Regions from separate parts of the Azonexus hydrophilus genome, predicted to be linked through region 3. Evidence: predicted binding sites of a transcription regulator. Region 3 holds the regulator's gene; each other region holds the start of a gene.

Region 1 (5,742 bases), 1.3 Mb from region 3:
GGTGTAGTAGGGCATCAGGTTGTCGGCGAAATGGAAGGGCACGCCCTGGAACAGGTTGCCGAAAGCGACGCCGAAGATCAGCGGCGGCACGGCGCCGCCGACGAACAGGCCCCAGTCCCAGGTCTGGCGCCAGGTCGGGTTGTTGATCTTGCTCCGGTAGTCGAAGCCGACCGGGCGGAAGAACAGCGCCCAGAGCACGGCCAGCATCGCCCAGTAGAAGCCGGAGAAGGCGGTGGCGTAGACCAGCGGCCAGGCGGCGAAGATGGCGCCGCCGCCGGTGATGAACCAGACCTGGTTGCCGTCCCAGTGCGGGCCGACGGTGTTGATGACGATGCGCCGTTCGACGTCGTCCTTGCCGACGAAGGGCAGCAGCGTACCGACGCCCATGTCGTGGCCGTCCATGATGGCGAAACCGACCAGCAGGACGCCGACCAGTAGCCACCAGATGAGTTTCAGCGTGGGGTAATCGAAAAGCATGGTTGTTCCTCAGGCGTGAGCGTATTCATTGTCGTAGCGGCCGGTACCCAGGCTGCCCGGACCCTGCTTGGCGAAGCGCACCATCAGGTACATTTCGACCGCCAGCAGCAGTGTGTAGAAGCCGATGAAGCCGGCGAGCGAGCCATACAGGCTGCCGACCGACAGCGTCGACACCGACATGTGAGTCGGCAGCACGCCGTAGATGGTCCAGGGCTGGCGGCCGTATTCGGCGACGAACCAGCCGAGCTCGCAGGACAGCCAGGGCACCGGCAGCATCCACAGCGAGGCGCGCAGCAGCCACGGCTTGTCGGCGAAATTGCCCTTGATCGAGTACCACAGGGCGGCGCCGAACAGCGCCAGCATCAGGAAGCCGAAGGCAACCATCAGGCGGAAGGTCCAGAACAGCGGGGCAACGCGCGGGATGGTGTCGGCTACGGCTTTGTCGATGATTTCCGGGGTGACGTCGCGCATGTCGACAACGTATTTCTTCAGTAGCAGGCCGAAGCCGAGATCAGCCTTGTGCTGCTCGAATTCTTCCCTGAGCGCGGCGTCGTTCGGGGTCTTGCGCAAGGCTTCAAGGGTGACGACGGCCTCCATGCCGGACAGGATGCGTTCGCGGTTCTTCTCGCGGATTTCCTTGATGCCGGGAATCTGCTGGTCGAGCGAGCGGGTGCCGATGATGCCCATGACCCAGGGAATCTCGATGGCAAAGTCGTTCTTCATTTCGGCTTCGTTGGGAATCGCGATCAGGTTGAAGCCGGCCGGTGCCGGTTCGGTCTCCCACATCGCTTCCATCGCGGCGAGCTTGGTCTGCTGCGCTTCGCCGACGGTGTAGCCGGATTCGTCGCCGAGCACGATGACCGAGCAGATCGAGGCGAAGCCGAAGGCGGCGGCGATGCGGAAGCTCTTCTTGGCGAACTCGACGTCGCGCCCGCGCAGCAGGTAGAAGGCCGAGATAGAGAGGACGAACATGGCGCCGGTGACGTAGCCGGCCGAGACGGTATGGACGAACTTGGCCTGGGCGTCCGGGTTGAACAACACGGCCCAGAAATCGACCATCTCCATGCGCATGGTCACGTAGCTGAATTCGGCGCCGACCGGATTCTGCATCCAGCCATTGGCAATCAGGATCCACAGCGCCGACAGGTTGGTGCCGACCGCCATGAGGATGGTCACCAGCAGATGCTGCTTGCGCGACAGACGGTCCCAGCCGAAGAAGAACAGGCCGATGAAGGTCGATTCGAGGAAGAAGGCCATCAGGCCTTCGATGGCCAGCGGCGCGCCGAAGATGTCGCCGACGTAGTGCGAGTAGTAGGCCCAGTTGGTGCCGAACTGGAACTCCATGGTGATGCCGGTGGTCACGCCGAGCGCGAAATTGATGCCGAACAGCTTGCCCCAGAAGCGGGTCATGTCCTTGTAGATGGTCTTGCCGGTCATCACGTAGGCGGATTCCATGATCACCAGGATCCAGGTCATGCCGATGGTCAATGGCACGAACAGGAAGTGGTACATCGCGGTGATCGCGAACTGTAGCCGGGACAGGTCGACAAGCTCTTCACTGAGCATGGGTTTCTCCTTGCGGGGCGGTGGTGAAATGACGGGCGGCCGTCGTGTCGTCGACGGCGACCCGGACGTCGCGGATGAACAGCCACCAGATCGCCGTCAGGACGATCAGCTTGGCGATGACGAGAAGGATCAGTTCGCGTCTGAGTCGGCGGTCGCGTCGGTCCATGGCGGGCTCCGGTGGTTGAATAACAGTCTTTGCTTATCAAGAGCCGTGCCAGCCCGAGCGGGGCTGAAAATTCGCCGCAAGTCATTGATTTGAAAACCTGCGGCGTTTCGTCGCAGGGGGATTTTCTGGGCTTTTTCTGCCAGTTATGGCAGAGTGTGGCAGTGATCAATGGCAGTGATTGGCGGAGAAATGGCAGATAACAACGGTAGCCCCCAGCTCAGCGAACTGGTTTCCTTCCTGCAGACCTTGCCCGAGCCGCACATCCTGTGCGACCGCAACTACCGGATCATTGCTGCCAACGACGCTTATCGCGCCAACTGGCTGGATCAGCAGGAAGTCGTCGGGCGCAAGTGCTACGAGGTTTCGCACCGCTACGATGTGCCTTGCGACCAGGCCGGCGAGTTCTGTCCGCTGCAGCGCAGCTTGCGATCCGGCCAGCGCGAGCGCGTGCTGCACCTGCACCACACGCCGCAGGGCGAGAGCTTCGAGAACATCGAGCTGTCGCCGATCCGCGATGCCAGCGGCGAGATCGTCTATTACATCGAGAAGCTTGAACCGCTGCCCGGCGCTCGCAGCCAGGCCCATGCGCAGGGCTTGATCGGCCGTTCGCCGGCCTTCGTGCGGATGATGGAAATGGTTGCCCGCGTCGCGCCCTCCGACGCCGCCGTGCTCCTGCAGGGTGAATCGGGCACCGGCAAGGAACTGGTCGCCGGCGCCATCCACCGGATCAGCAAGCGCGCCGACCAGCCCTTTGTTGCGGTCGACTGCTCGGGCTTGCCGGAAACACTGTTCGAAAGCGAGTTGTTCGGCCACGAGCGCGGCGCCTTCACCGGCGCCACCGTACGCAAGACCGGGCTGGTCGAGGCGGCGGCCGGCGGCACGCTGTTCCTCGACGAGGTCGGCGATATTCCGCTGTCGATCCAGGTCAAGCTGCTGCGCCTGCTCGAAACCGGCACTTACCGTCGGGTCGGCTCGCCGGAACTGCGCAAGGCCGAGGTCCGCATCGTTTCGGCGACGCACCGGCCGCTGGCCGAGATGGTCGAGACCGGCAGCTTTCGCCAGGATCTGTTCTACCGCCTGAACATCTTCCCGATCTTCCTGCCGCCCCTGCGCGAGCGCGGCGACGACGTGCTGCTGCTGGCCGAGGCGCTGCTCGCCCGGGTTGCCGCCGGCCGGCCGCTGGGCATTTCTGCCGACGCCAGGGCATGGCTGTCGGCTTATGCCTATCCCGGCAATGTGCGCGAATTGCGCAACCTGCTCGAACGCGCCTGCCTGCTGTGCGACGGTGACGAAATCCGTCCCGAGCATCTGCCTGTGGGCATGCAGGCGGGTAGGCCGGACCTTGTCCCGAGCCATCTTGCCGGCGCGACGGCCTCCCGGCCTGCGTTACCGGCCGAGGTCGATCTGCCGGCGGTGCTGCGCAGTTTCCGGGGCAGCCGCAAGGCGCTGGCGGCGCATCTGGGTTGGTCGGAGCGCACCCTGTACCGGCGCCTGAAGGCACTTGGCCTGAAATAGCCAATAGGTATCCAGTGGATTGTTTCAATCAATTGGATAAATAGAGGCGGCCTCCCTAATATGGCCCCTGACCGATTTGCCAGACCAACTGATTCAGGGAGAACACCATGCTCGACAGCACCATCAAGGAACAACTCAAGGCTTACCTGCAGCGCCTGCAAGGCCCGATCGAACTGGTCGCCGCGCTGGGCGAAGACGACAAGTCGCAGGAAATGCGCGCGCTGCTCAACGACATCCTCGATTGCTCGCCGCAGGTCAGCCTGCGCGAGGAAGCGCACGCCCGCATTCCCTCGTTCGGCGTCACCGTGCCGGGGCAGACGCCGCGCATCCGCTTTGCCGGTCTGCCGATGGGCCACGAATTCACCTCGCTGGTCCTGGCTCTCCTGCAGGTCAGCGGCTATCCGCCCAAGGTCGAGCAGGCGGTCATCGATCAGGTCAAGAACCTGAGCGACCGGCTCGATTTCGAGACCTACATTTCCCTGTCCTGCCACAACTGCCCGGACGTCGTTCAGGCGATCAACCTGATGGCTGCGCTCAACCCGAACATCAGCAGCACGATGATCGACGGCGCGCTGTTCCAGGGCGAAGTCGAGGCCCGCCAGATCATGGCCGTGCCGACGACCTACCTGAACGGCGAGGAATTCGGTGCCGGGCGCATGCTGATCGAGGAAATCCTGGCCAAGGTCGATACCGGCGCCGCCGCCCGCGCCGCCGAAGAACTGGCCGCCAAGGCAGCCTTCGACGTGCTCGTCGTCGGTGGTGGTCCGGCTGGTTCGGCCGCGGCCATCTACGCCGCCCGCAAGGGCATCCGCACCGGCGTGCTGGCCGAGCGTTTCGGCGGCCAGGTGATGGATACGCTGGGCATCGAAAACTTCATCTCGGTCAAGGAAACCGAAGGACCGAAGCTGGTCGCCGCGCTGGAGCAGCACGTCAAGGCCTACGAGGTCGACGTGATGAACCTGCAGCGCGCCGCCAAGCTGATCCCGGCGGCCGAAGAAGGCGGTCTGGTCGAAGTGCAACTGGAGAATGGCGCGTCGCTCAAGTCGAAGTCGGTGATCCTGGCCACCGGCGCCCGCTGGCGCGAGATGAACGTGCCCGGCGAGAAGGAATACAAAGCCAAGGGCGTCTGCTTCTGCCCGCACTGCGACGGCCCGCTGTTCAAGGGCAAGCGTGTAGCGGTGATCGGCGGCGGCAATTCCGGCGTTGAAGCGGCGATTGACCTGGCCGGCATCGTCGGTCATGTGACCCTGCTCGAATTCGGCGACGCGCTGCGCGCCGACGCCGTATTGCAGAAGAAGCTGTACAGCCTGGCCAACGTCACCGTGATCAAGTCGGCGCAGACCACCGAAGTCACCGGCGACGGCCAGAAGGTCAACGGGCTGGTGTACAAGGATCGCGTCAGCGGTGAGGAAAAACGCGTCGAACTCGAAGGCATCTTCGTCCAGATCGGCCTGTTGCCGAATACTGACTGGCTGAAGGAAACGGTCGAGTTGTCGAAGTTCGGCGAGATCGTCATCGACGCCAAGGGTCACACCTCGGTCCCCGGCGTGTTTGCTGCCGGCGACTGCACGACGGTGCCGTACAAGCAGATCATCATCGCCATGGGTGCCGGCGCAACGGCTTCGCTCAGCGCGTTTGATCACTTGATCCGCAGTTGATCGATTACACCGCTCCAAACCATTCTTACCCCGTCATTGCTTCGGCGATGTCGGGGTTTTTCGATTTCTACTTGCTGAAGGATCATTGATGAAAACCAAATCCCTGCTTCCCCTGTTGTTGTTTGCCTGTGCGCTGACGGTTCACGCTCAGGCAAACAGTCTGCGTGCCGGCGATACTCTGCCGACGCTGGTGCTGAAGGATCAGCATGACAAACCGGCGATCGTTCCCGCCGATCTGCGCCAGGTCATCTTTGCCGCCGACAATGGCGGGGCGGGGCTGGTCACCGGCTGGCTGGATGCGCAGCCGAAAGACTGGTTGCAGCAGACGAAGCGGATCTACCTGGCCGATATCCACAAAAT
Region 2 (5,742 bases), 270 kb from region 3:
AGATGGCGATCTGGTGCGGCGCGGTCATGATGTCGGCGACTTCGGCCATGAAATGCACGCCGCAGAAGATCACGTACTCGGAATCGGTCTGCGCGGCCAGCTTGGACAGTTTCAGCGAATCGCCGGTGAGGTCGGCGTGCTGATAGACGTCGGCACGCTGGTAATGGTGGCCAAGGATCACGGCGCGTTTGCCGAGCTTGGCGCGGGCGGCGCGGATGCGCTCCTGGCAGGCTTCGTCGGAGAGTTTGTTGAACGGGTCGAAGGAGATGGTCGCGGTGTGCATGCTGTTTCCGGTGAATCGCGCGGTCGACGCGCCGTGAAGGCAAAAAAATGAGCGGGCGAATTATCCCTGATGCCAGGGCAATCCGGCACGTCGCCAGCCGCCGACATTGTTGCGGTGGCCGTTGGCATCCTTGTCGCCCTCGAAGCCCTCAAGGACGTTATAGCAGTTGTTGTAGCCGTTTTCGCTGGCGACCGTCGCTGCGCCGATCGAGCGCACGCCGCTGCGGCAGACGAACATGACCAGCGCTTCCGGATCGACCTGGCGGGTCAGTTCGGCGAGGAAGTTCGGATTGCGCACGCCGCCCGGGTACTGGTTCCATTCGATCTCGACGGCGCCCGGGATGCGGCCGACCCAGTCCCATTCGGCACGGGTGCGGACGTCGACGATGCGGGCGCCAGGCGCCGCCTGCCAGATTTCAAACGCCTCGCGCGGCGTCAGTTCGCCCTGGTAGGGGCGTTCGAGGTCGCGGGCGCGGGTTTGCGCGAGGTCGAGTATTTCCCTGAGTTTGCCCATCTTGGATCGCTGCTAGAATCAAGGCCTACAGTATAGGACAGAGTTCATGAGAGACGGTCATTCGCCGCCGGTCGCCACGGCGGCAGATCGGGCCGAGGCAGCGCAGAAAGCCACCTGGATCAGCGTGGTCGTCAACCTGCTGCTGACCGTCGCCCAACTGCTGGTCGGCTGGCTGGCGCATTCGCAATCGCTGATTGCCCACGGCCTGCATTCCTTTTCCGATCTCTTGTCCGACTTCCTGGTCATCTGGGCCAGCCGCCAGAGCGCGGTGCCGGCCGACCGGGCGCATCCCTACGGTCATGCCCGGGTCGAAACAGCGGCCACGCTGGCGCTGGGCGTCTCGCTGATCCTGATCGGCGGCGGCATCCTGTGGGACTCCGGCATGCGTCTGCAAGCGGGTGTGATCCTGCCACAGGTCGAGATGCTGGCTTTCTGGATCGCCGTATTGACGGTGGTGGCGAAGGAAGGGCTGTATCGTTACCTGATCGCCGTGGCCCGCCAGCAACGTTCCCAGCTGCTGACCGCCAATGCCCTGCATACCCGCGCCGACGCGGCCTCGGCGCTGGTGGTCGTGGTCGGTATCGGCGGGGCGCTGCTCGGCTGGGGCTTCCTCGATCTGCTTGCCGCCGCCCTGATGGGTTTCATGATCCTGCGCATGGGCGCCGAGCTGGCCTGGTCGTCGATCAAGGAATTGATCGATACCGGTCTGGACGAAGCCCAGTTGGGTGCCATCCGTGACAGCCTGACGGCAACGCCCGGGGTGCGCGGTCTGCACGCGCTGCGTACGCGGCGCATGGCGCATCAGGTGCTGGTCGATGCGCATGTTCAGGTCGATCCTTGGATCAGCGTTTCGGAAGGGCATCGCATCGCCGAGTCGGCACGTGCCCGGGTCTTGCGCGCGCATCCGGAAGTGCTCGACGTACTCGTCCATATTGATCCCGAGGACGACCTCGAGCCGGACCTGGCGGCAATCGGGCTGCCGGGGCGGGAAGCCCTGATGCCGATGATCGCGCCTCTGATCGCCGACCTGCCGGCGCCGAGGAAGATCGTCCTGCATTATCTGGCCGGCAAGATCGAGATCGACCTGTATCTGGCGCTGGCCGAAGTCGATGCTGCCTCCCTGGCGGAGGTCGAGCAACGACTGGCGGCCCGCCTTGAAGAACTGCCGATGGTGCGTCGCGTGCGCTTGAACTGGTTGTCCGCACCATAACGGTGCCTGCACCGCGATGGTGCATTATTTTGGTGCAGTGGTTTTGTTGTCGGATTGAACATGCCCTTGTGGCACAATGGAAAATCTGGCGTCCAGTGCTTGGCATGCTTTCTGCTAAACCCGATTCGCTACGATTTACTGTTATGTGCCGCACTGGTCGGCACCTTGTTTTCTTAGGAGACTAACGCGTATGGCAACCCCGCAAGACGTGATCAGCATGATCAAGGAAAACGACGCCAAGTTCGTCGATTTCCGTTTCACCGACACCCGTGGCAAGGAACAGCACGTCACCGTGCCGATTTCGCACTTCGACGAAGACAAGTTTGAAAACGGTCACGCCTTCGACGGTTCGTCGATCGCCGGCTGGAAGGGTATTCAGGCTTCCGACATGCTGCTGATGCCGGACCCGTCCACCGCCTACGTCGATCCGTTCTTCGACGAAACCACCGTCGTCCTGACCTGTGACGTCGTTGATCCGGCCGATGGCCGTGGTTACGACCGCGATCCGCGTTCGATCGCCAAGCGCGCCGAAGCCTACCTGAAGTCCTCCGGCATTGGCGACACCGCCTTCTTCGGTCCGGAACCCGAATTCTTCATCTTCGACGGCGTCGAATGGTCGGTCGACATGTCCGGCTGCTCGCTGAAGATCCATTCCGGCGAAGCCGCCTGGAAGTCTGGCGAAACCAACGATGCCAACGGCGCCACCGGTCACCGTCCGGCCGTCAAGGGCGGTTACTTCCCGGTTCCGCCGGTCGATAGCCTGCACGACATCCGTTCGGCCATGGTCCTGACCCTGGAATCCCTGGGCGTGCCGGTCGAAGTGCATCACCACGAAGTGGCCAACGCCGGCCAGTGCGAAATCGGTACCAAGTTCAGCACGCTGGTTCAGCGCGCCGACTGGACCCAGATCCAGAAGTACGTGACCCACAACGTCGCCCACCAGTACGGCAAGACGGCAACCTTCATGCCGAAGCCGATCGTTGGCGACAACGGCTCGGGCATGCACGTTCACCAGTCGGTCTGGAAGGACGGCAAGAACCTGTTCGCCGGTGACCAGTACGCTGGCCTGTCCGAACTGGCCCTCTACTACATCGGCGGCATCATCAAGCACGCCAAGGCCCTGAACGCGATCACCAACCCGGGTACCAACTCGTACAAGCGTCTGGTCCCGCACTACGAAGCCCCGGTCAAGCTGGCCTACTCGGCCAAGAACCGTTCGGCCTCGATCCGTATCCCGTTTGTTGCCTCGACCAAGGCCCGTCGTATCGAAACCCGCTTCCCGGATCCGATCGCCAACCCGTACCTGTGCTTCGCTGCGCTGCTGATGGCCGGCCTCGACGGTATCCAGAACAAGATCCACCCGGGCGATCCGGCTGACAAGAACCTGTACGACCTGCCGCCGGAAGAGGATGCAAAGATCCCGACCGTCTGCGCGTCGCTCGAGGAAGCCCTGGAAAACCTGGACAAGGATCGCGAGTTCCTGACCCGTGGCGGTGTCTTCTCCAACGACTGGATCGATGCCTTCATCGCCCTGAAGATGGAAGAAGTGAACAAGATCCGCATGACCACGCACCCGGTCGAGTTCGATCTGTACTACAGCTGCTGATCGATTGCAGTGAAATGCAAAAAGGGCGGGCTTTCCCGCCCTTTTTTGTTCACCTTTTTACCGGCGCATCGTTTACCCAGTAAACTGCAAAGTTCACGAGGAGCCATGCCAATGACACGTAGACTGCTTGCCCTGATTTGCGCGCTTGTCCCGATGGCGCTCTCCGCGCAGACGATCTATCGCTGTACGGAAGCCGGTGGCGGGGTGCTGATTTCCAATACCCGCGTGCATAACAACTGCCAGGCCATCGTCAGCGAAGAGCGCAATACCGTTCCCGCACCGCGTGCGCCGGCGGCCAGGGCGGCAAGCAATCCGACACCGGCCGATTTCCCGCGCGTGCAGCAGGACACCCAGCGCTCCCGCGATGCCGACCGGCGCCACATCCTGGAGCAGGAACTGGCCGGCGAGCAACGCAAGCTCGATCAGGCGCGCAAGGAACTGGCCGAGCGCGAAGCCGCCAGCGGCGGTCTGGAACGTGCAGCCCCCTATCGTGACCGGGTTGCCCAGCACGAACGCAATCTGCAGGCACTGCAACGGGAGCTGGCCAATCTGCGCTGAGCGGAATTCTCCGGATAAATCATGAATGTCACCCATGCCAATTTCGCCGGGCTGGACCTGCTTGCCTCGGCGGTACTCCTGATCGACGACAGCCAGGCCATCCGCTATCTCAACCCGGCCGGCGAGAACCTGCTGGCGGTCAGCAGCCGCAGCGTCGTCGGGCGTCGTCTCGGCGATGTCTGCAAATGCTCGTCGACCCTGCAGTCGGCCATCGACAACGGCCTGCACAACAACTGGGGTTATACCGGCCAGAACATCGCGCTCGGCCGGGCCGATGGCGAGACCCTGCACCTCAACTGCACGGTGACGCCCTTGCGTCCCGATATCGCGGCCGGCATGCGCCTGCTGCTCGAATTGCAGCCGATCGACCATCACCTGGCGGCAAGCCGCGAGGAGCGCCTGATCGAGCAGCAGCAGGCCAACCGCGAACTGATCCGCAATCTGGCGCACGAAATCAAGAATCCGCTGGGCGGCATCCGCGGTGCAGCGCAATTGCTCGAACACGAACTCGGCAACCCGTCGCTGAAGGAATACACCCAGGTCATCATCAAGGAAGCCGACCGCCTGCAGGACCTGATGCAACGCCTGCTGACCCCGCATCGGGCGATGTTGCCGGCGACCGTCAATATTCACGAAATCCTGGAGCGGGTGCGCAGCCTGCTACGCGCGGAATTCCCCGAAAGCCTGCAGGTGCGCCGCGATTACGATACCAGCCTGCCGGAACTGGTCGGCGACCGCGAGCAACTGATCCAGGCGGTGCTCAACATCGCCCGCAACGCCGCCCAGGCGATGGCCGGGCAAGGCGAGATCATCCTGCGCACGCGTGCTCTGCGCCAGGTGACGCTGGCCAAGAAGCGTTACCGCCTGGCCATGGAAATCAAGGTCATTGATAACGGCCCGGGCATCCCCGAGGACATCCGCGAGCGCATGTTCTATCCGCTGGTCTCGGGGCGCGAGGGCGGCAACGGTCTGGGCCTGACGATTGCCCAGAATTTCATCCAGCACCATCAAGGCAGCATCGATTGCCATAGCCGACCCGGCGAGACGGTGTTCACCCTGCGCCTGCCGGTCGAGTCGGCCTGAGTCTTGCTAGAGCTAGCAGGACATCGCGATACAAGAGGCAAGAGAACATGAAACCGGTATGGATTGTTGACGACGACCGCTCGATACGCTGGGTGCTGGAGAAGACGCTGTCGCGGGAAGGCATCCCGTTCGAGAGCTTCGCTTCGGCCAGCGAGGCGATCAGCAGCCTGGAGGGCGGCTGCGAACCGCCGCAGGTGCTGATGTCCGATATCCGCATGCCCGGCCAGTCCGGCCTGGAGCTGCTGCAGGAAGTGAAGACGCGCCATCCGGGCGTGCCGGTGATCATCATGACCGCCTATTCGGACCTGGAGAGCGCCGTCGCGGCCTTTCAGGGCGGCGCGTTCGAATACCTGCCCAAGCCCTTCGACGTCGACCAGGCGCTCGAACTGATCCGTCGCGCCATCGACGAGTCGATGCACCAGAGTGGTGCGGCCGAGGAAGAGGGGCTGGTACCGGAGATTCTCGGCCAGGCGCCGGCCATGCAGGAAG
Region 3 (5,742 bases):
AATCGTCGGGCAAGACCACGCTCTGTCTGCAGGTCGTTGCCGAAATGCAGAAGCTTGGCGGTACCGCTGCCTTCATCGATGCCGAACATGCGCTCGATCCGCAATACGCCCAGAAACTCGGTGTCAATGTCGGCGAACTGCTGATCTCGCAGCCCGATACCGGCGAACAGGCGCTGGAAATCGCCGACATGCTGGTCCGTTCCGGCTCGGTCGACATCATCGTCGTCGACTCCGTGGCCGCGCTCACCCCGCGTGCCGAAATCGAGGGCGAGATGGGCGATCAGATGGTCGGCCTGCACGCCCGTCTGATGTCGCAGGCGCTGCGCAAGCTGACCGCCAACATCAAGAAAACCAACACGCTGGTCATCTTCATCAACCAGATCCGGATGAAGATCGGCGTCATGTTCGGCTCGCCGGAAACCACCACCGGCGGCAACGCGCTCAAGTTCTACGCTTCGGTCCGTCTCGACATCCGCCGCATCGGCGGGATCAAGAAGGGCGACGAGGTGGTCGGTAGCGAAACCCGTGTCAAGGTGGTCAAGAACAAGGTTTCCCCGCCCTTCCGCGAAGCCATCTTCGACATCCTCTACGGCGAAGGGATTTCCCGCGAGGGCGAGATCGTCGAAATGGGCGTCGCCCACAAGCTGGTCGACAAATCCGGCGCCTGGTATTCGTACAAGGGCGAGAAGATCGGCCAGGGCAAAGACAATTCCCGCGAATTCCTCAAGTCGCACCCGGAAATCGCCCAGGAAATTGAAGCCGGCATCCGCGAAGCGGCGAGCACCACCGTGATCAAGCCGAGCAAGGCCGCCAATGGCTGATCTGCGGGTGCGTGCCTTGCAGTGTCTGACCCGGCGAGATCACAGCCGGGCCGAGCTGCATGCCAAACTCGCGGCGCATGCTGACAGTGAAGAAGCCCTGACGGCGGTGCTCGATGCCTTGCAGGCCGAGCACCTGCTGTCGGATACCCGTTATGCCAGCCAGCGCGTTTCGGCGCGTGCCAATCGCTACGGCAATGGCCGCCTGCGCCAGGAATTGCGGCACAAGGGCGTCAGCGATGGCGACATCGAAGCCGCCCTGCCCGAGGCCGGCGACGAGGGTGAACGTTGCCGGGCGATCTGGGCGAAAAAATTCGGGCAGCCCCCCCAATCTGCAGAAGAACGTGCCAAACAGATGCGTTTCCTGCAATATCGCGGCTTTTCTGCAGAAGCGATCCGCCAGACCCTGCGCGGAGCTAGAGAAGAATGAGCCAGCCAACCGCCACTCTGTCCGCGCACAACCTGAAAAAGCGTTACAAGGCGCGCACCGTCGTCGAGGACGTGTCCTTCTCGGTGCGCTCCGGCGAAGTGGTCGGTCTGCTCGGGCCGAACGGTGCCGGCAAGACCACCTGTTTCTACATGATCGTCGGCCTGGTGGCCGCCGATGGCGGCGAAGTCTATATCGACGACGAGCGCCTCACCCACCAGCCGATGCATACACGCGCCCGCACCGGTCTGTCCTACCTGCCGCAGGAAGCCTCGGTGTTCCGCAAGCTCAACGTCGAAGAAAACATCCTCGCCGTGCTCGAACTGCAGAAGTTGCCGGCCGAAGAGTGCAGCCAGCGGCTGGAAAGCCTGCTCAACGAACTGCACATCACCCATGTCCGCCACGTGAATGCAGCGGCACTGTCCGGTGGCGAGCGGCGGCGCGTTGAAATTGCCCGGGCGCTGGCGACCAATCCGCGCTTCATCCTGCTCGACGAGCCGTTTGCCGGGGTCGATCCGATCGCCGTGCTGGAAATCCAGAAAATCATCCGCTTCCTCAAGGAACGCGGCATCGGTGTCCTGATCACCGATCACAACGTGCGCGAGACGCTTGGCATCTGCGATCACGCGGTGATCATCAACGCCGGTCATGTACTTTCCTCTGGACGTCCGGAGGAAATTGTCGACAATGAGAGTGTACGCAAGGTTTACCTCGGCGAGCATTTCCGCCTCTGATCTCGCCAAACCAAGATTGCATCAATGAAACCGGCACTTCAGCTCAAGCTTTCGCAGCATCTGGCCCTGACGCCGCAATTACAGCAGTCGATCAAGCTGCTGCAGTTGTCGACCGTCGAGATGCAGCAGGAAATAGAACGCTACCTGCTGGAAAACCCGATGCTCGAGCGCGACGACGACGGACCGGGCGAGTCCTTCGCCGGTGCCCAGCAGTTCGATTCGCCCGACAAGCCGGTCAGCGAACCCGCACCGGCGAGCGAGTCGCGTGAGGATGCCCAGGGTGAGCCGCCGATGACGCCCGGTGACGTCGACGACGATCGCTGGTCCAGCGATGCCGGCACCTTCACCGGCGCCGGCCGCGACGAGGAAGACGACAACGATCCGCAGGACGCCCACGCTTCCAGCGTCAGCCTGCGCGAGCACCTCGGCTGGCAACTGGGGATGACCCAGTTGAGCGATCGCGATCGCAGTCTGGTCCGTTTCCTGATCGAAGCACTCAGCGACGACGGCTATCTCGCCACGCCGCTGGCAGAACTGCTGGAAACCCTGCCGCCCGAGTACGAGGTCGAGCTCGAGGAGCTCGAAATCGCCCTGCGCCATATCCAGAATTTCGATCCGACCGGGATCGGTGCCCGCGACCTGCGCGAATGTCTGCTGCTGCAACTGCAGGTCGAAGAGGATTGCGCCGAGCGCACGCTGGCCCTGACCATTGCCGACAAGCACCTGGAATTGCTGGCTGCCCGCGATTTCGTCAAGATCCGCCGCCTGACCGGCTGCGATGACGAAATCCTGCGCGGCGCGCACGAGCTGATCACCAGCCTCAATCCGCGGCCGGCCGCCGGTTACGCACAGGACGAAGCGCGCTACATCACGCCCGACGTGATCGTGAAGAAGCTCAAGGGTAAATGGACCGCCTACATCAACCCGGATGCTTACCCGCGCCTGCGCGTCAATCGCCTGTACGCCGACATCCTTGCCCGCCAGCGTCGCGGCAATGGCAACCTGAGCGGCCAGTTGCAGGAAGCCCGCTGGCTGATCAAGAACATCCAGCAGCGTTTCGATACCATCCACCGCGTCACCCAGGCCATCGTGGACCGCCAGCGCCAGTTCTTCGAACATGGCGAAGTGGCGATGCGGCCACTGGTGCTGCGCGAGATCGCCGACTTGCTCGGCCTGCACGAATCGACGATTTCCCGCGTTACCAGCCAGAAATACATGGCCACGCCGCGCGGCATCTTCGAACTGAAATACTTCTTCGGCAGCCATGTGTCCACCGATACTGGTGGTGCCTGTTCTGCCACGGCCATTCGTGCCCTGATCAAGCAATTGATTTCGGCGGAAGATGGCAAGAAGCCCTTGTCGGATAGTCAATTATCCGAAATACTAGGCCAGCAGGGAATTGTCGTTGCCCGACGCACGGTTGCCAAATACCGTGAATCGCTCAACATCCCACCGGTCAATTTACGCAAGACCCTGTAGAGAGAGGAGAAAAAATGAATCTGCAAATCAGCGGTCACCATATCGAAGTCACCCCGGCACTGCGCGAATACGTCGAGAACAAGCTCGATCCCGTGCTCCGTCATTTCGACAAGGTTACCGGCGCCAGCGTCGTGCTTTCCGTTGAAAAGCTGAAGCAGAAGGCCGAAGTCACCGTTCACGTTCCGGGCAAGGACATGCATGTCGAGGAAGCCGGGGACGATCTCTACGCCGCCATCGACGCCATGTTCGACAAGCTCGATCGCCAGGTCCAGAAGTACAAGCAGAAGCTGCAGGACCACCATCGTGGCGAAAAGCCGTCGATGCACATCGACGACTAAGCCTGACCGACCGCACCCCTCGGGGTGCGGTTTCTTTGCTGCAAAGTTCCCATGAACCCTCTAGACAACATTCTGACTGCCGACCAGGTCCTGCTTGACCTGGATGCGAGCAGCAAGAAACGTGTTTTCGAACAGGCCGGCATGCTGTTCGAAAGCCGGCTCGACATGTCGCGTTCGTTGATTTTCGACAGCCTGTTCGCACGCGAAAAACTCGGCTCCACGGGCCTTGGCCAGGGTGTAGCCATTCCCCACGGCCGGATCAAGGGCCTCCAGCAGGCCGCCGGCGCGCTGATCCGTCTGGCGACGCCGATCCCCTTCGATTCCCCGGACGGCCGTCCGGTCACCCTGCTGTTCGTGTTGCTGGTACCGGAACAGGCGACCGAAGAGCATCTGCAGATCCTGTCCGAACTGGCCCAGCGCTTTTCCGACCGCGCCTTCCGCGAAGCCTTGCAGGCCGCCCCGGACGCCGAAGCGGTGCTGGCACTGTTCAAGAAGTCCTGACCGGCGCCGTGCGGCACATCAGCCTGGAGCAGTTGTACCAGGACAACCGCGAAAAGCTGTTGTTCAACTGGCTGGCCGGTCAGCGCAACGACCGGCGCATCGAGCTCAAGGCCGCCAGCAATTACGGCGCCGACGTCGTCGGCCACATCAACATCATCCACCCGGAACGCCTGCAGGTCATGGGGCAGGCCGAGTACGACTGGGCCATGCGCATCGGCGAGCGGCGTTTCGGCCAGATGTTCATCGACTTGTTGTCGGCCCGCACGCCGGCGATGATCGTCGCCGACGGCCTGAAGCCCCCCGAATTCATCGTCGATGCCTGCAAGGCCGCCGACGTGCCGCTGATCCTGTCGCCCAAGCACTGTTCGGCGGTCATCGATCACCTGCGCATCTACCTGTCGGCGCGCCTGGCCGACACCATCAGCCTGCACGGCGTGTTCATGGACGTGCTCGGCATGGGCGTGCTGATTACCGGCGATTCCGGGGTTGGCAAATCCGAACTGGCGCTGGAGCTGATCTCGCGCGGCCATGGCCTGGTCGCCGATGATGTGGTCGAGATGGCCCGGATCGCGCCGACCACCATCGAAGGCCGCTGCCCAGGCATGTTGCGCGATTTCCTCGAAGTCCGCGGCCTCGGCCTGCTCAATATCCGCACCATCTTCGGCGAGACCGCCTCGCGCCGAAAGATGAAATTGAAGCTGATCGTGCACCTGCAGCGCACGATTGCCATGGAAGACGCGCCGCGTCTGCCGCTCGACGCACAAAGCCAGGATGTGCTCGGCGTGCCGATCCGCAAGGTGGTGATTCCGGTGGCTGCCGGGCGCAACCTGGCGGTGTTGATGGAAGCCGCGGTACGCAACACCATCCTGCAATATCGTGGCATCGACAGCATGCAGGACTTCGTCGAGCGGCAGAGCCGCATGATGAACGACGACGACGTCTGAGCCGCGTTAGCGGCGAGTCGCTCAGAGGTGTTCGAATTCGACCCGGTCAGCTGCCGGATCGTTGAGCGAACTGCCAAAACACACGACACCGCTGCCTTCGAGCAGGATTTCATGTTTGCGCAGCGTGATCTCCTGGCGCCCCTGCATGCTCAGGAAACTGCCGTTGGTGCTGGTGTCGATCAGGTAATAACCATCGCGGCGCCGTTCGATGCGAGCGTGCATGCGTGACACCTTGCGGTTCTGGATCAACATGGCACAGGATGGATCGCGTCCCAGACTGAGGACCGGGGTGCTGTCGTCGATCAGGTAGGCCTTGCCCCGGTAGCGCAGGCACAGGCGCTCGGCCAGCTTGTGGCTGAGTGGGCCGAACATCGAGTGCTGCGGCGCCGGCGCGCCATTCTGTGCGGGCCAGTGAATCTGGAACACCGGAACGACGGCATCCTGTTCGAACAGATTGTCGATGTCCGGGCGCGGGTTGGCCTGAACGACGGCGCTGGCCGG
Region 4 (5,742 bases), 930 kb from region 3:
CATGGCATTCATCAGCAGCACGGCGAAGGCGACGCCTTCCGGGTAGCCGCCGAAACTGCGGATCACCCAGGTGAGCAGGCCGATGCCCAGGCCGAAGATGATCTGGCCAGTGGTCGTGTTCGGCGAGGTCACGTAATCGGTGGCGATGAAGAAGGCACCGAGCATCAGCGCGCCGGACAGCAGGTGCGCCTCGGCCGACAGGAAGCGGCCGGGATCGACGGCGTGAGCGATCGCCGCCGGGATGGTGACACCGGCCAGAACGGCCAGCGGCGCATGCCAGGTGATGACGCGGGTGATCAACAGGTAGAGGCCACCGCACAGGATCAGTACCGCCGCCGACTCGCCGAAACTGCCGGCGCGCATACCGATCCACGACAGGTCGGGGCCGGCGTGCAGCGCCGTTGCCAGGTCGATGCCGCGGGCCAGTTCGGTCTTGGCGTGGCCAAGCAGGGTGGCGCTGGTCATCGCGTCCGGCACCGGCAGGCTGGTCAGGAAGATGCGCAGACTGCTGACGAAATCGGGCGTCGGCAGCGTGCCCATCGGCAGCGGCGCGACCCACAGCGTCAGTGGCAACGGGAAGGACACCAGCAGCGCCACCCGCGCCACCATGGCCGGATTGAACACGTTCTGGCCCAACCCGCCGAACACCTGCTTGCCGATGACGATGGCGATGAAGCCGCCAACCACCGCCACCCACCACGGCGCCCAGGGCGGCAAGGTCATCGCCAGCAGCCAGCCGGTGAGCACGGCCGAGCCGTCGAACAGCGTTGCCTTGACGCGCGGCGTGCCCATCAGCTTCAGCGACAGGACCTCGAAGGCGACGCAGGAGAGGATGGTCAGCGCCCACAGGAAGAAGGCCGGCCAACCGTACAGCCAGAAGCCATAGAGGGTCGCCGGCAGCAGCGCCAGTTGCACGCGGAACATGGTCCGGCTGACCGAATTGCCGCCATGGGCATGCGGCGAGGCGACCGTCTGGGCGGTCAGGGTGGCGGGGGTCATGCGCTTTCTCCCTCGGTGGCGCCGGCGGTTTCGCTGGCCTGCTTGGCTGCCGCTTCAGCCGCTGCCTTGGCGGCAGCGGCAGCTTCGCGCTCGGCCTTGCGCTTGGCGGCGGCTTCGGCTTTCTCGCGCGCTTCGCGATCCAGCCGTTCCTGGCGTTGCTGGGCCAGCTTCTTGGTCGCGTCGTTGCGCAGCTTGTTGCGGTCCTGCGCCGCCAGTTCGCCCTTGGCATGAACGAAATACTGGACCAGCGGGATCTTCGACGGGCAGACATAGGCGCAGCAGCCGCAGGCGATGCAGTCCTTGAGGCCGATACCGACCGCCTCGTCGTAAGCCGAATTGCGGATGCGGGCGCTCATTTCCAGCGGCAGCAGGCCCATCGGACAGGCTTTCACGCAACTGCCGCAACGGATGCAGGGATCGGGTTCCTGAGCGGCGACTTCCTGCGCGTCGAACGCCAGGATGCCGCTGGTGCCCTTGACCACCGGCACGCGCCAGTGCGGAATCTGCATGCCCATCATCGGCCCGCCCATGACCCGGCGCGCCAGGCCGATGCCGTCGCCCTTGAGGCCGCCGGCAAAGGCGATCACTTCCTCGGCCAGGGTGCCGACCAGCACCTCGATGTTGCCCGGGTCGTTGGCGCAGTTGCCATTGACCGTGACCACCCGCGAAATCAGCGGCCGGCCGTCGCGGATCGCCGCGCGCACGGCCAGCGCCGTGCCGACGTTATGAACCAGAATGCCGATGTCGAAAGTACGGCTCTCGGCCGCCACTTCCTTGCCGGTCAATACCTGAACCAGTTGCTTTTCCGAACCCATCGGATAACGCGCGGGAATCGGCCGGATGTGCACCTCGGCCACGCCAGCGGCAGCCGCCTGCATGGCGGCGATGGCTTCCGGCTTGTTGTCCTCGATGCCGACCAGCGCCTCGCGGGCGCCGGTGGCGTGGAGCATGATGCGAATGCCGTCGACGATGTCGGCCGCCCGCTCGCGCATCTGGCGGTCGTCGCAGGACAGGTAGGGCTCGCATTCGCCGCCGTTGATAACCAGGGTTTTGACCTTGGAGCGGGCGGCGCCAGTCAGCTTGACCGCCGACGGGAAGGCCGCGCCGCCCAGGCCGACGACACCGGCCGCGGCAACCCGCTTGCCGATCTCGGCAGGATCAAGGGCGAACGGGTCGGCACACCCCTGGCAATCGACCCATTCGTCGCGCCCGTCGGCCGCCAGGATGATCGCCGGCAGGGTCAGGCCCGAGGGATGCGGCGCCGTGATGTCGGTGACGGCGACAATCGTGCCCGACGTCGGCGCATGGATCGGCGCCGAGATCATGCCCTGTGCTTCAGCGATCAATTCGCCCTTCTTGACCTGCTGGCCGACCAGCACCACCGGCCGCGCCGGCCCGCCGAGATGCTGCTGCAGCGGCAGATAGAGTTTTTCCGGCACCGGCATCGTGCGTAGCGGCCGGTCGGCGGCGGGGCGTTTGCGGTCGTCGGGATGCACGCCCCAGTCGTCGCCGAGGAAGTGCTTGAACAGATTCATGAATCCCATGATATGAACTCTCAGGCCAGGCGGGGCTTGGGCATCACCCAGTGTTGCAGGGTGACCGGCACCGGTTTCATGACCAGCGCCTCGGTCGGACATTTTTCGATGCAGGCTTCGCAGCCGGTACAGGCTTCGCGGAAGACGTTGTGGATCTGTTTCGGCCCGCCGAGGATGGCGTCAGTCGGGCAAACTCGGGCGCAGCGGCAGCAGCCGATGCACAGCTCCTCGGCAACCGTGGCGATTTTCGGACCGTCGTCGCCGAGCGCCGAGAGATCGACGGTCAGGCCGAGCTTGGCGGCAATCGCCGAAACCAGCGCCTTGCCACCGGGCGGGCAGCAGGTGGCCGGAGCAGTCCCGGCGACAATGGCTTCGGCCGCACCGACGCAACCGGGATAACCACACTGGCCGCAATTGGAACCGGGCATCAGGTCGACCAGTTCATCGACGATGGGATTGCCCTCGACCTTGAGGAACTTGTTGGCGATGCCCAACGCGATGCCGAGGATGGCACCGAGCACGGTCAGGCTGAGGATGGCGGCGATCATGGCAGTCCTCCCTTAAACATTGAGGCCCGAGAAGCCCATGAAGGCCAGGGCGAGCAGGCTGATGGTGATGAAGGCAACGGGCGCCCCGGCAAAGGCGGCCGGCACGCGGGCCAGCGCCACGCGTTCGCGCAGGCCGGCAAAGATCAGCAGCACCAGCGTGAAGCCGAGTGCCGAGCCGAAACCGTAGAGCAGGCTCTTGAACAGGCTGAACTCCTGCTGGACGTTGAGCAGCGCGACACCGAGCACGGCGCAGTTGGTGGTGATCAGCGGCAGGTAGATACCCAGCGACTGGTACAGCCCGGGACTGGTCTTCTTGACGAACATCTCGGTGAATTGCACGACCGACGCAATCACCAGGATGAAGGTCAGGATGCGCAGGTAGCCCAGACCGAGCGGCTGCAGCAGCCAGTTGTCGAGCATCCACGAGGCGGCGCTGGCCAGCATCAGCACGAAGGTCGTCGCCAAACCCATGCCGAAGGCGCTATCGACACTTTTCGATACGCCCATGACCGGACACAGGCCAAGGAATTTGATCAACACGACATTGTTGACCAGTGCGGTGGAAAGCAGCAGTAACAGGATTTCGCTCATGGACGGAAGACTCGGGTTGGACCTCGCCGACTTCATTGCATAAGCCGTGCCATCGCCGGGATTCCCCGCCCCATGCCCGTCCAGCCCCGTTTTTGGAGGCAACACACCAAATTGGTGCATTACAGGCAAAACAATTTGTCGCAAAGCCCACAGAAAATTGTCGAATTCACGCCGAGACCACGACAAACAGGGCCTTTGCAGCAAACCGCACAAGGCGGCATGGAATCTGCTTTTAACCGATCCAGACCCTTACCGGCCCTTTCCGGAGTTAGATCATGTCGGCTCAGCCCCTGACCCAGAACGACCTCAAAGACATCCTGCCGCCCGAGGTCTATCGCCAGGCAGTTCATCAGGCCGACCTGGCCATTTCGATCACCGATCCGTCGGCTCGCATCCTCTATGCCAACGACAGCTTCAGCCGGATCACCGGCTACAGCGCCGAGGACATCGTCGGCCTGAACGAATCCGTACTCTCCAATCACACCACACCGCCGGCGCTGTACGCCGACATGTGGGCCTCGCTCAAGGCCCGCCGGCCGTGGTCGGGCAAGCTGCTCAACAAGCGCAAATGCGGCGGTACCTATCTCGCCGAACTGTCGATCACGCCGGTCGTCAACGACAAGGGTGAAATCACCCATTTCCTGGGCATGCACCGCGACATCACCGAACTGCATCGGCTGGAGCGCACGGTGCTCAACCAGAAGCAGTTGATCGAATCGGTGATCGACGCCTCGCCGGTGGCCTTCGCCCTGCTCGACCCGACCGGCCGCGTGGTCCTCGACAACCACGCCTACAAGAAACTGCTCACCGACATGCGGGTCAAGGAGCCGGCGCACCGTCTGCTCGATGCCCTGGCACCGGAATGGTACGAAGCCCTGGCCAGCGACCCCAGGCTCTGCGAATTCAGCAACCGCGAAATGCGCGTCGACAGCCCCGGCGGCCGCGCCCGCTGGTTGTCGGTCAGCGCCTCGGTGATCGCCATGCACAGCGAATGCGCCGACAGCTACTTCTGCGCCGCCGGCCAGCCCGGCCTGCTGCTGGTCATTTCCGACATCACCAACCTGCGCGAGGAACAGGAGCGAGCCAAGGGCGCCGCGCTGAAAGCTTCGCTGGCCGAGGAAGAACGCACGGCGGCGATCCGCGAAGGGCTGTCGGCGGCGGTGTTCCGCCTGGAAGAGCCGCTCAACGTCATGGCTTCGGCAGTCGCCGTGCTCCAGCGCCGCGATCCGGCCAGCGCCGAAATGCTCAGGCACGCGCTCGACAACAGCCGCGAGCACATCGAATCGCTGCGCCAGGTGATCCCGCAAAGTCCGCATGAAATCCTCATCCGGGTGAATCTCAACGAAATCCTGCGCGACGTGCTCGAAGTGTGCACGCCGCGCCTGCTCAGCGCCGGCATCACCGTCGACTGGCAACCCTCGGCGGTGCTGCCGCCACTGAACGGCCGGCCACTGCAATTGCGCATGCTGTTCAAGGCCCTCGTTGAAAACGCCATCGAAGCCATGAACGTCAAGGGCTGGCCGCGCCGCGAACTGCAGATCAAGAGTGAAGTCGTCGATGACTGCCTGCGCGTCGCCATCCTCGACAGCGGCCCGGGCATTCCGATGGAGTGGCGGCACAAGGCCTTCGAGCCTTTCTTCACGGCCAAGAACGGCAGTGGCAAACACATCGGCACCGGCTTGTCGCGGGCCCAGCAGGTCGTCGCCGACCACGGCGGCATCATCGATCTCGACGAAAGTCCGGCTGGCGGCTGCGCCGCCATCGTCGAATTCCGCGTCGACGGCGACCCGATCTGAGCAGGACACACAACATGCACGACCACCACACCCTCCACGCTGCCGACGAATGCCCGCCCCCGGGCGGCTACTGTCGAACGCACGAACTGAACATCCTGCTGCTGTCGGCGCTGTACGCTGTCAGCCGCGTGCTCAGCCGCTCGCTGGCCTTCAACGAAACCCTGCACGACCTGCTGCGCGTGCTGCACGACGAAGCCGGGCTGAGCCGCGGACTGATCGGCGTCGTCGATGCCGAAAGCGGCAAGCTGGCCATCCATACCATCTACAACCCCG

The links. Region 3 encodes sigma-54, which starts transcription at its own class of promoters, with help from an activator protein. Its sites were predicted from a motif close to TGGCACGCTTNCTGCTNA; they were not measured.
Region 1: cydP (cytochrome oxidase putative small subunit CydP) is a predicted target of sigma-54. The motif match lies at 2,243-2,260, and genes of this name have one in related genera.
Region 2: glnA (type I glutamate--ammonia ligase) is a predicted target of sigma-54. The motif match lies at 2,107-2,124, and genes of this name have one in related genera.
Region 4: nifL (nitrogen fixation negative regulator NifL) is a predicted target of sigma-54. The motif match lies at 3,889-3,906, and genes of this name have one in related genera.

What each region holds. Positions count from the first base shown of each region.
Region 1 covers NZ_CP151406.1:2,553,783-2,559,524, reverse strand. Annotated here, with positions in the region: gene cydB (cytochrome d ubiquinol oxidase subunit II) at 1-477, opposite strand, end outside; gene AADV58_RS12300 (cytochrome ubiquinol oxidase subunit I) at 487-2,043, opposite strand; gene cydP (cytochrome oxidase putative small subunit CydP) at 2,033-2,209, opposite strand; gene AADV58_RS12290 (sigma-54-dependent Fis family transcriptional regulator) at 2,399-3,724, shown strand; gene ahpF (alkyl hydroperoxide reductase subunit F) at 3,832-5,382, shown strand; gene AADV58_RS12280 (hypothetical protein) at 5,471-5,742, shown strand, end outside.
Region 2 covers NZ_CP151406.1:684,811-690,552, forward strand. Annotated here, with positions in the region: gene nadA (quinolinate synthase NadA) at 1-283, opposite strand, end outside; gene AADV58_RS03310 (rhodanese-like domain-containing protein) at 344-796, opposite strand; gene AADV58_RS03315 (cation diffusion facilitator family transporter) at 843-2,006, shown strand; gene glnA (type I glutamate--ammonia ligase) at 2,197-3,612, shown strand; gene AADV58_RS03325 (DUF4124 domain-containing protein) at 3,724-4,170, shown strand; gene glnL (nitrogen regulation protein NR(II)) at 4,192-5,253, shown strand; gene ntrC (nitrogen regulation protein NR(I)) at 5,301-5,742, shown strand, end outside.
Region 3 covers NZ_CP151406.1:411,049-416,790, forward strand. Annotated here, with positions in the region: gene recA (recombinase RecA) at 1-821, shown strand, start outside; gene recX (recombination regulator RecX) at 814-1,248, shown strand; gene lptB (LPS export ABC transporter ATP-binding protein) at 1,245-1,979, shown strand; gene AADV58_RS01955 (RNA polymerase factor sigma-54) at 2,004-3,458, shown strand; gene hpf (ribosome hibernation-promoting factor, HPF/YfiA family) at 3,473-3,796, shown strand; gene ptsN (PTS IIA-like nitrogen regulatory protein PtsN) at 3,848-4,297, shown strand; gene hprK (HPr(Ser) kinase/phosphatase) at 4,306-5,241, shown strand; gene AADV58_RS01975 (adenylate/guanylate cyclase domain-containing protein) at 5,263-5,742, opposite strand, start outside.
Region 4 covers NZ_CP151406.1:1,345,334-1,351,075, reverse strand. Annotated here, with positions in the region: gene AADV58_RS06610 (RnfABCDGE type electron transport complex subunit D) at 1-999, opposite strand, end outside; gene rsxC (electron transport complex subunit RsxC) at 996-2,543, opposite strand; gene AADV58_RS06600 (RnfABCDGE type electron transport complex subunit B) at 2,555-3,082, opposite strand; gene rsxA (electron transport complex subunit RsxA) at 3,095-3,673, opposite strand; gene nifL (nitrogen fixation negative regulator NifL) at 3,949-5,469, shown strand; gene nifA (nif-specific transcriptional activator NifA) at 5,484-5,742, shown strand, end outside.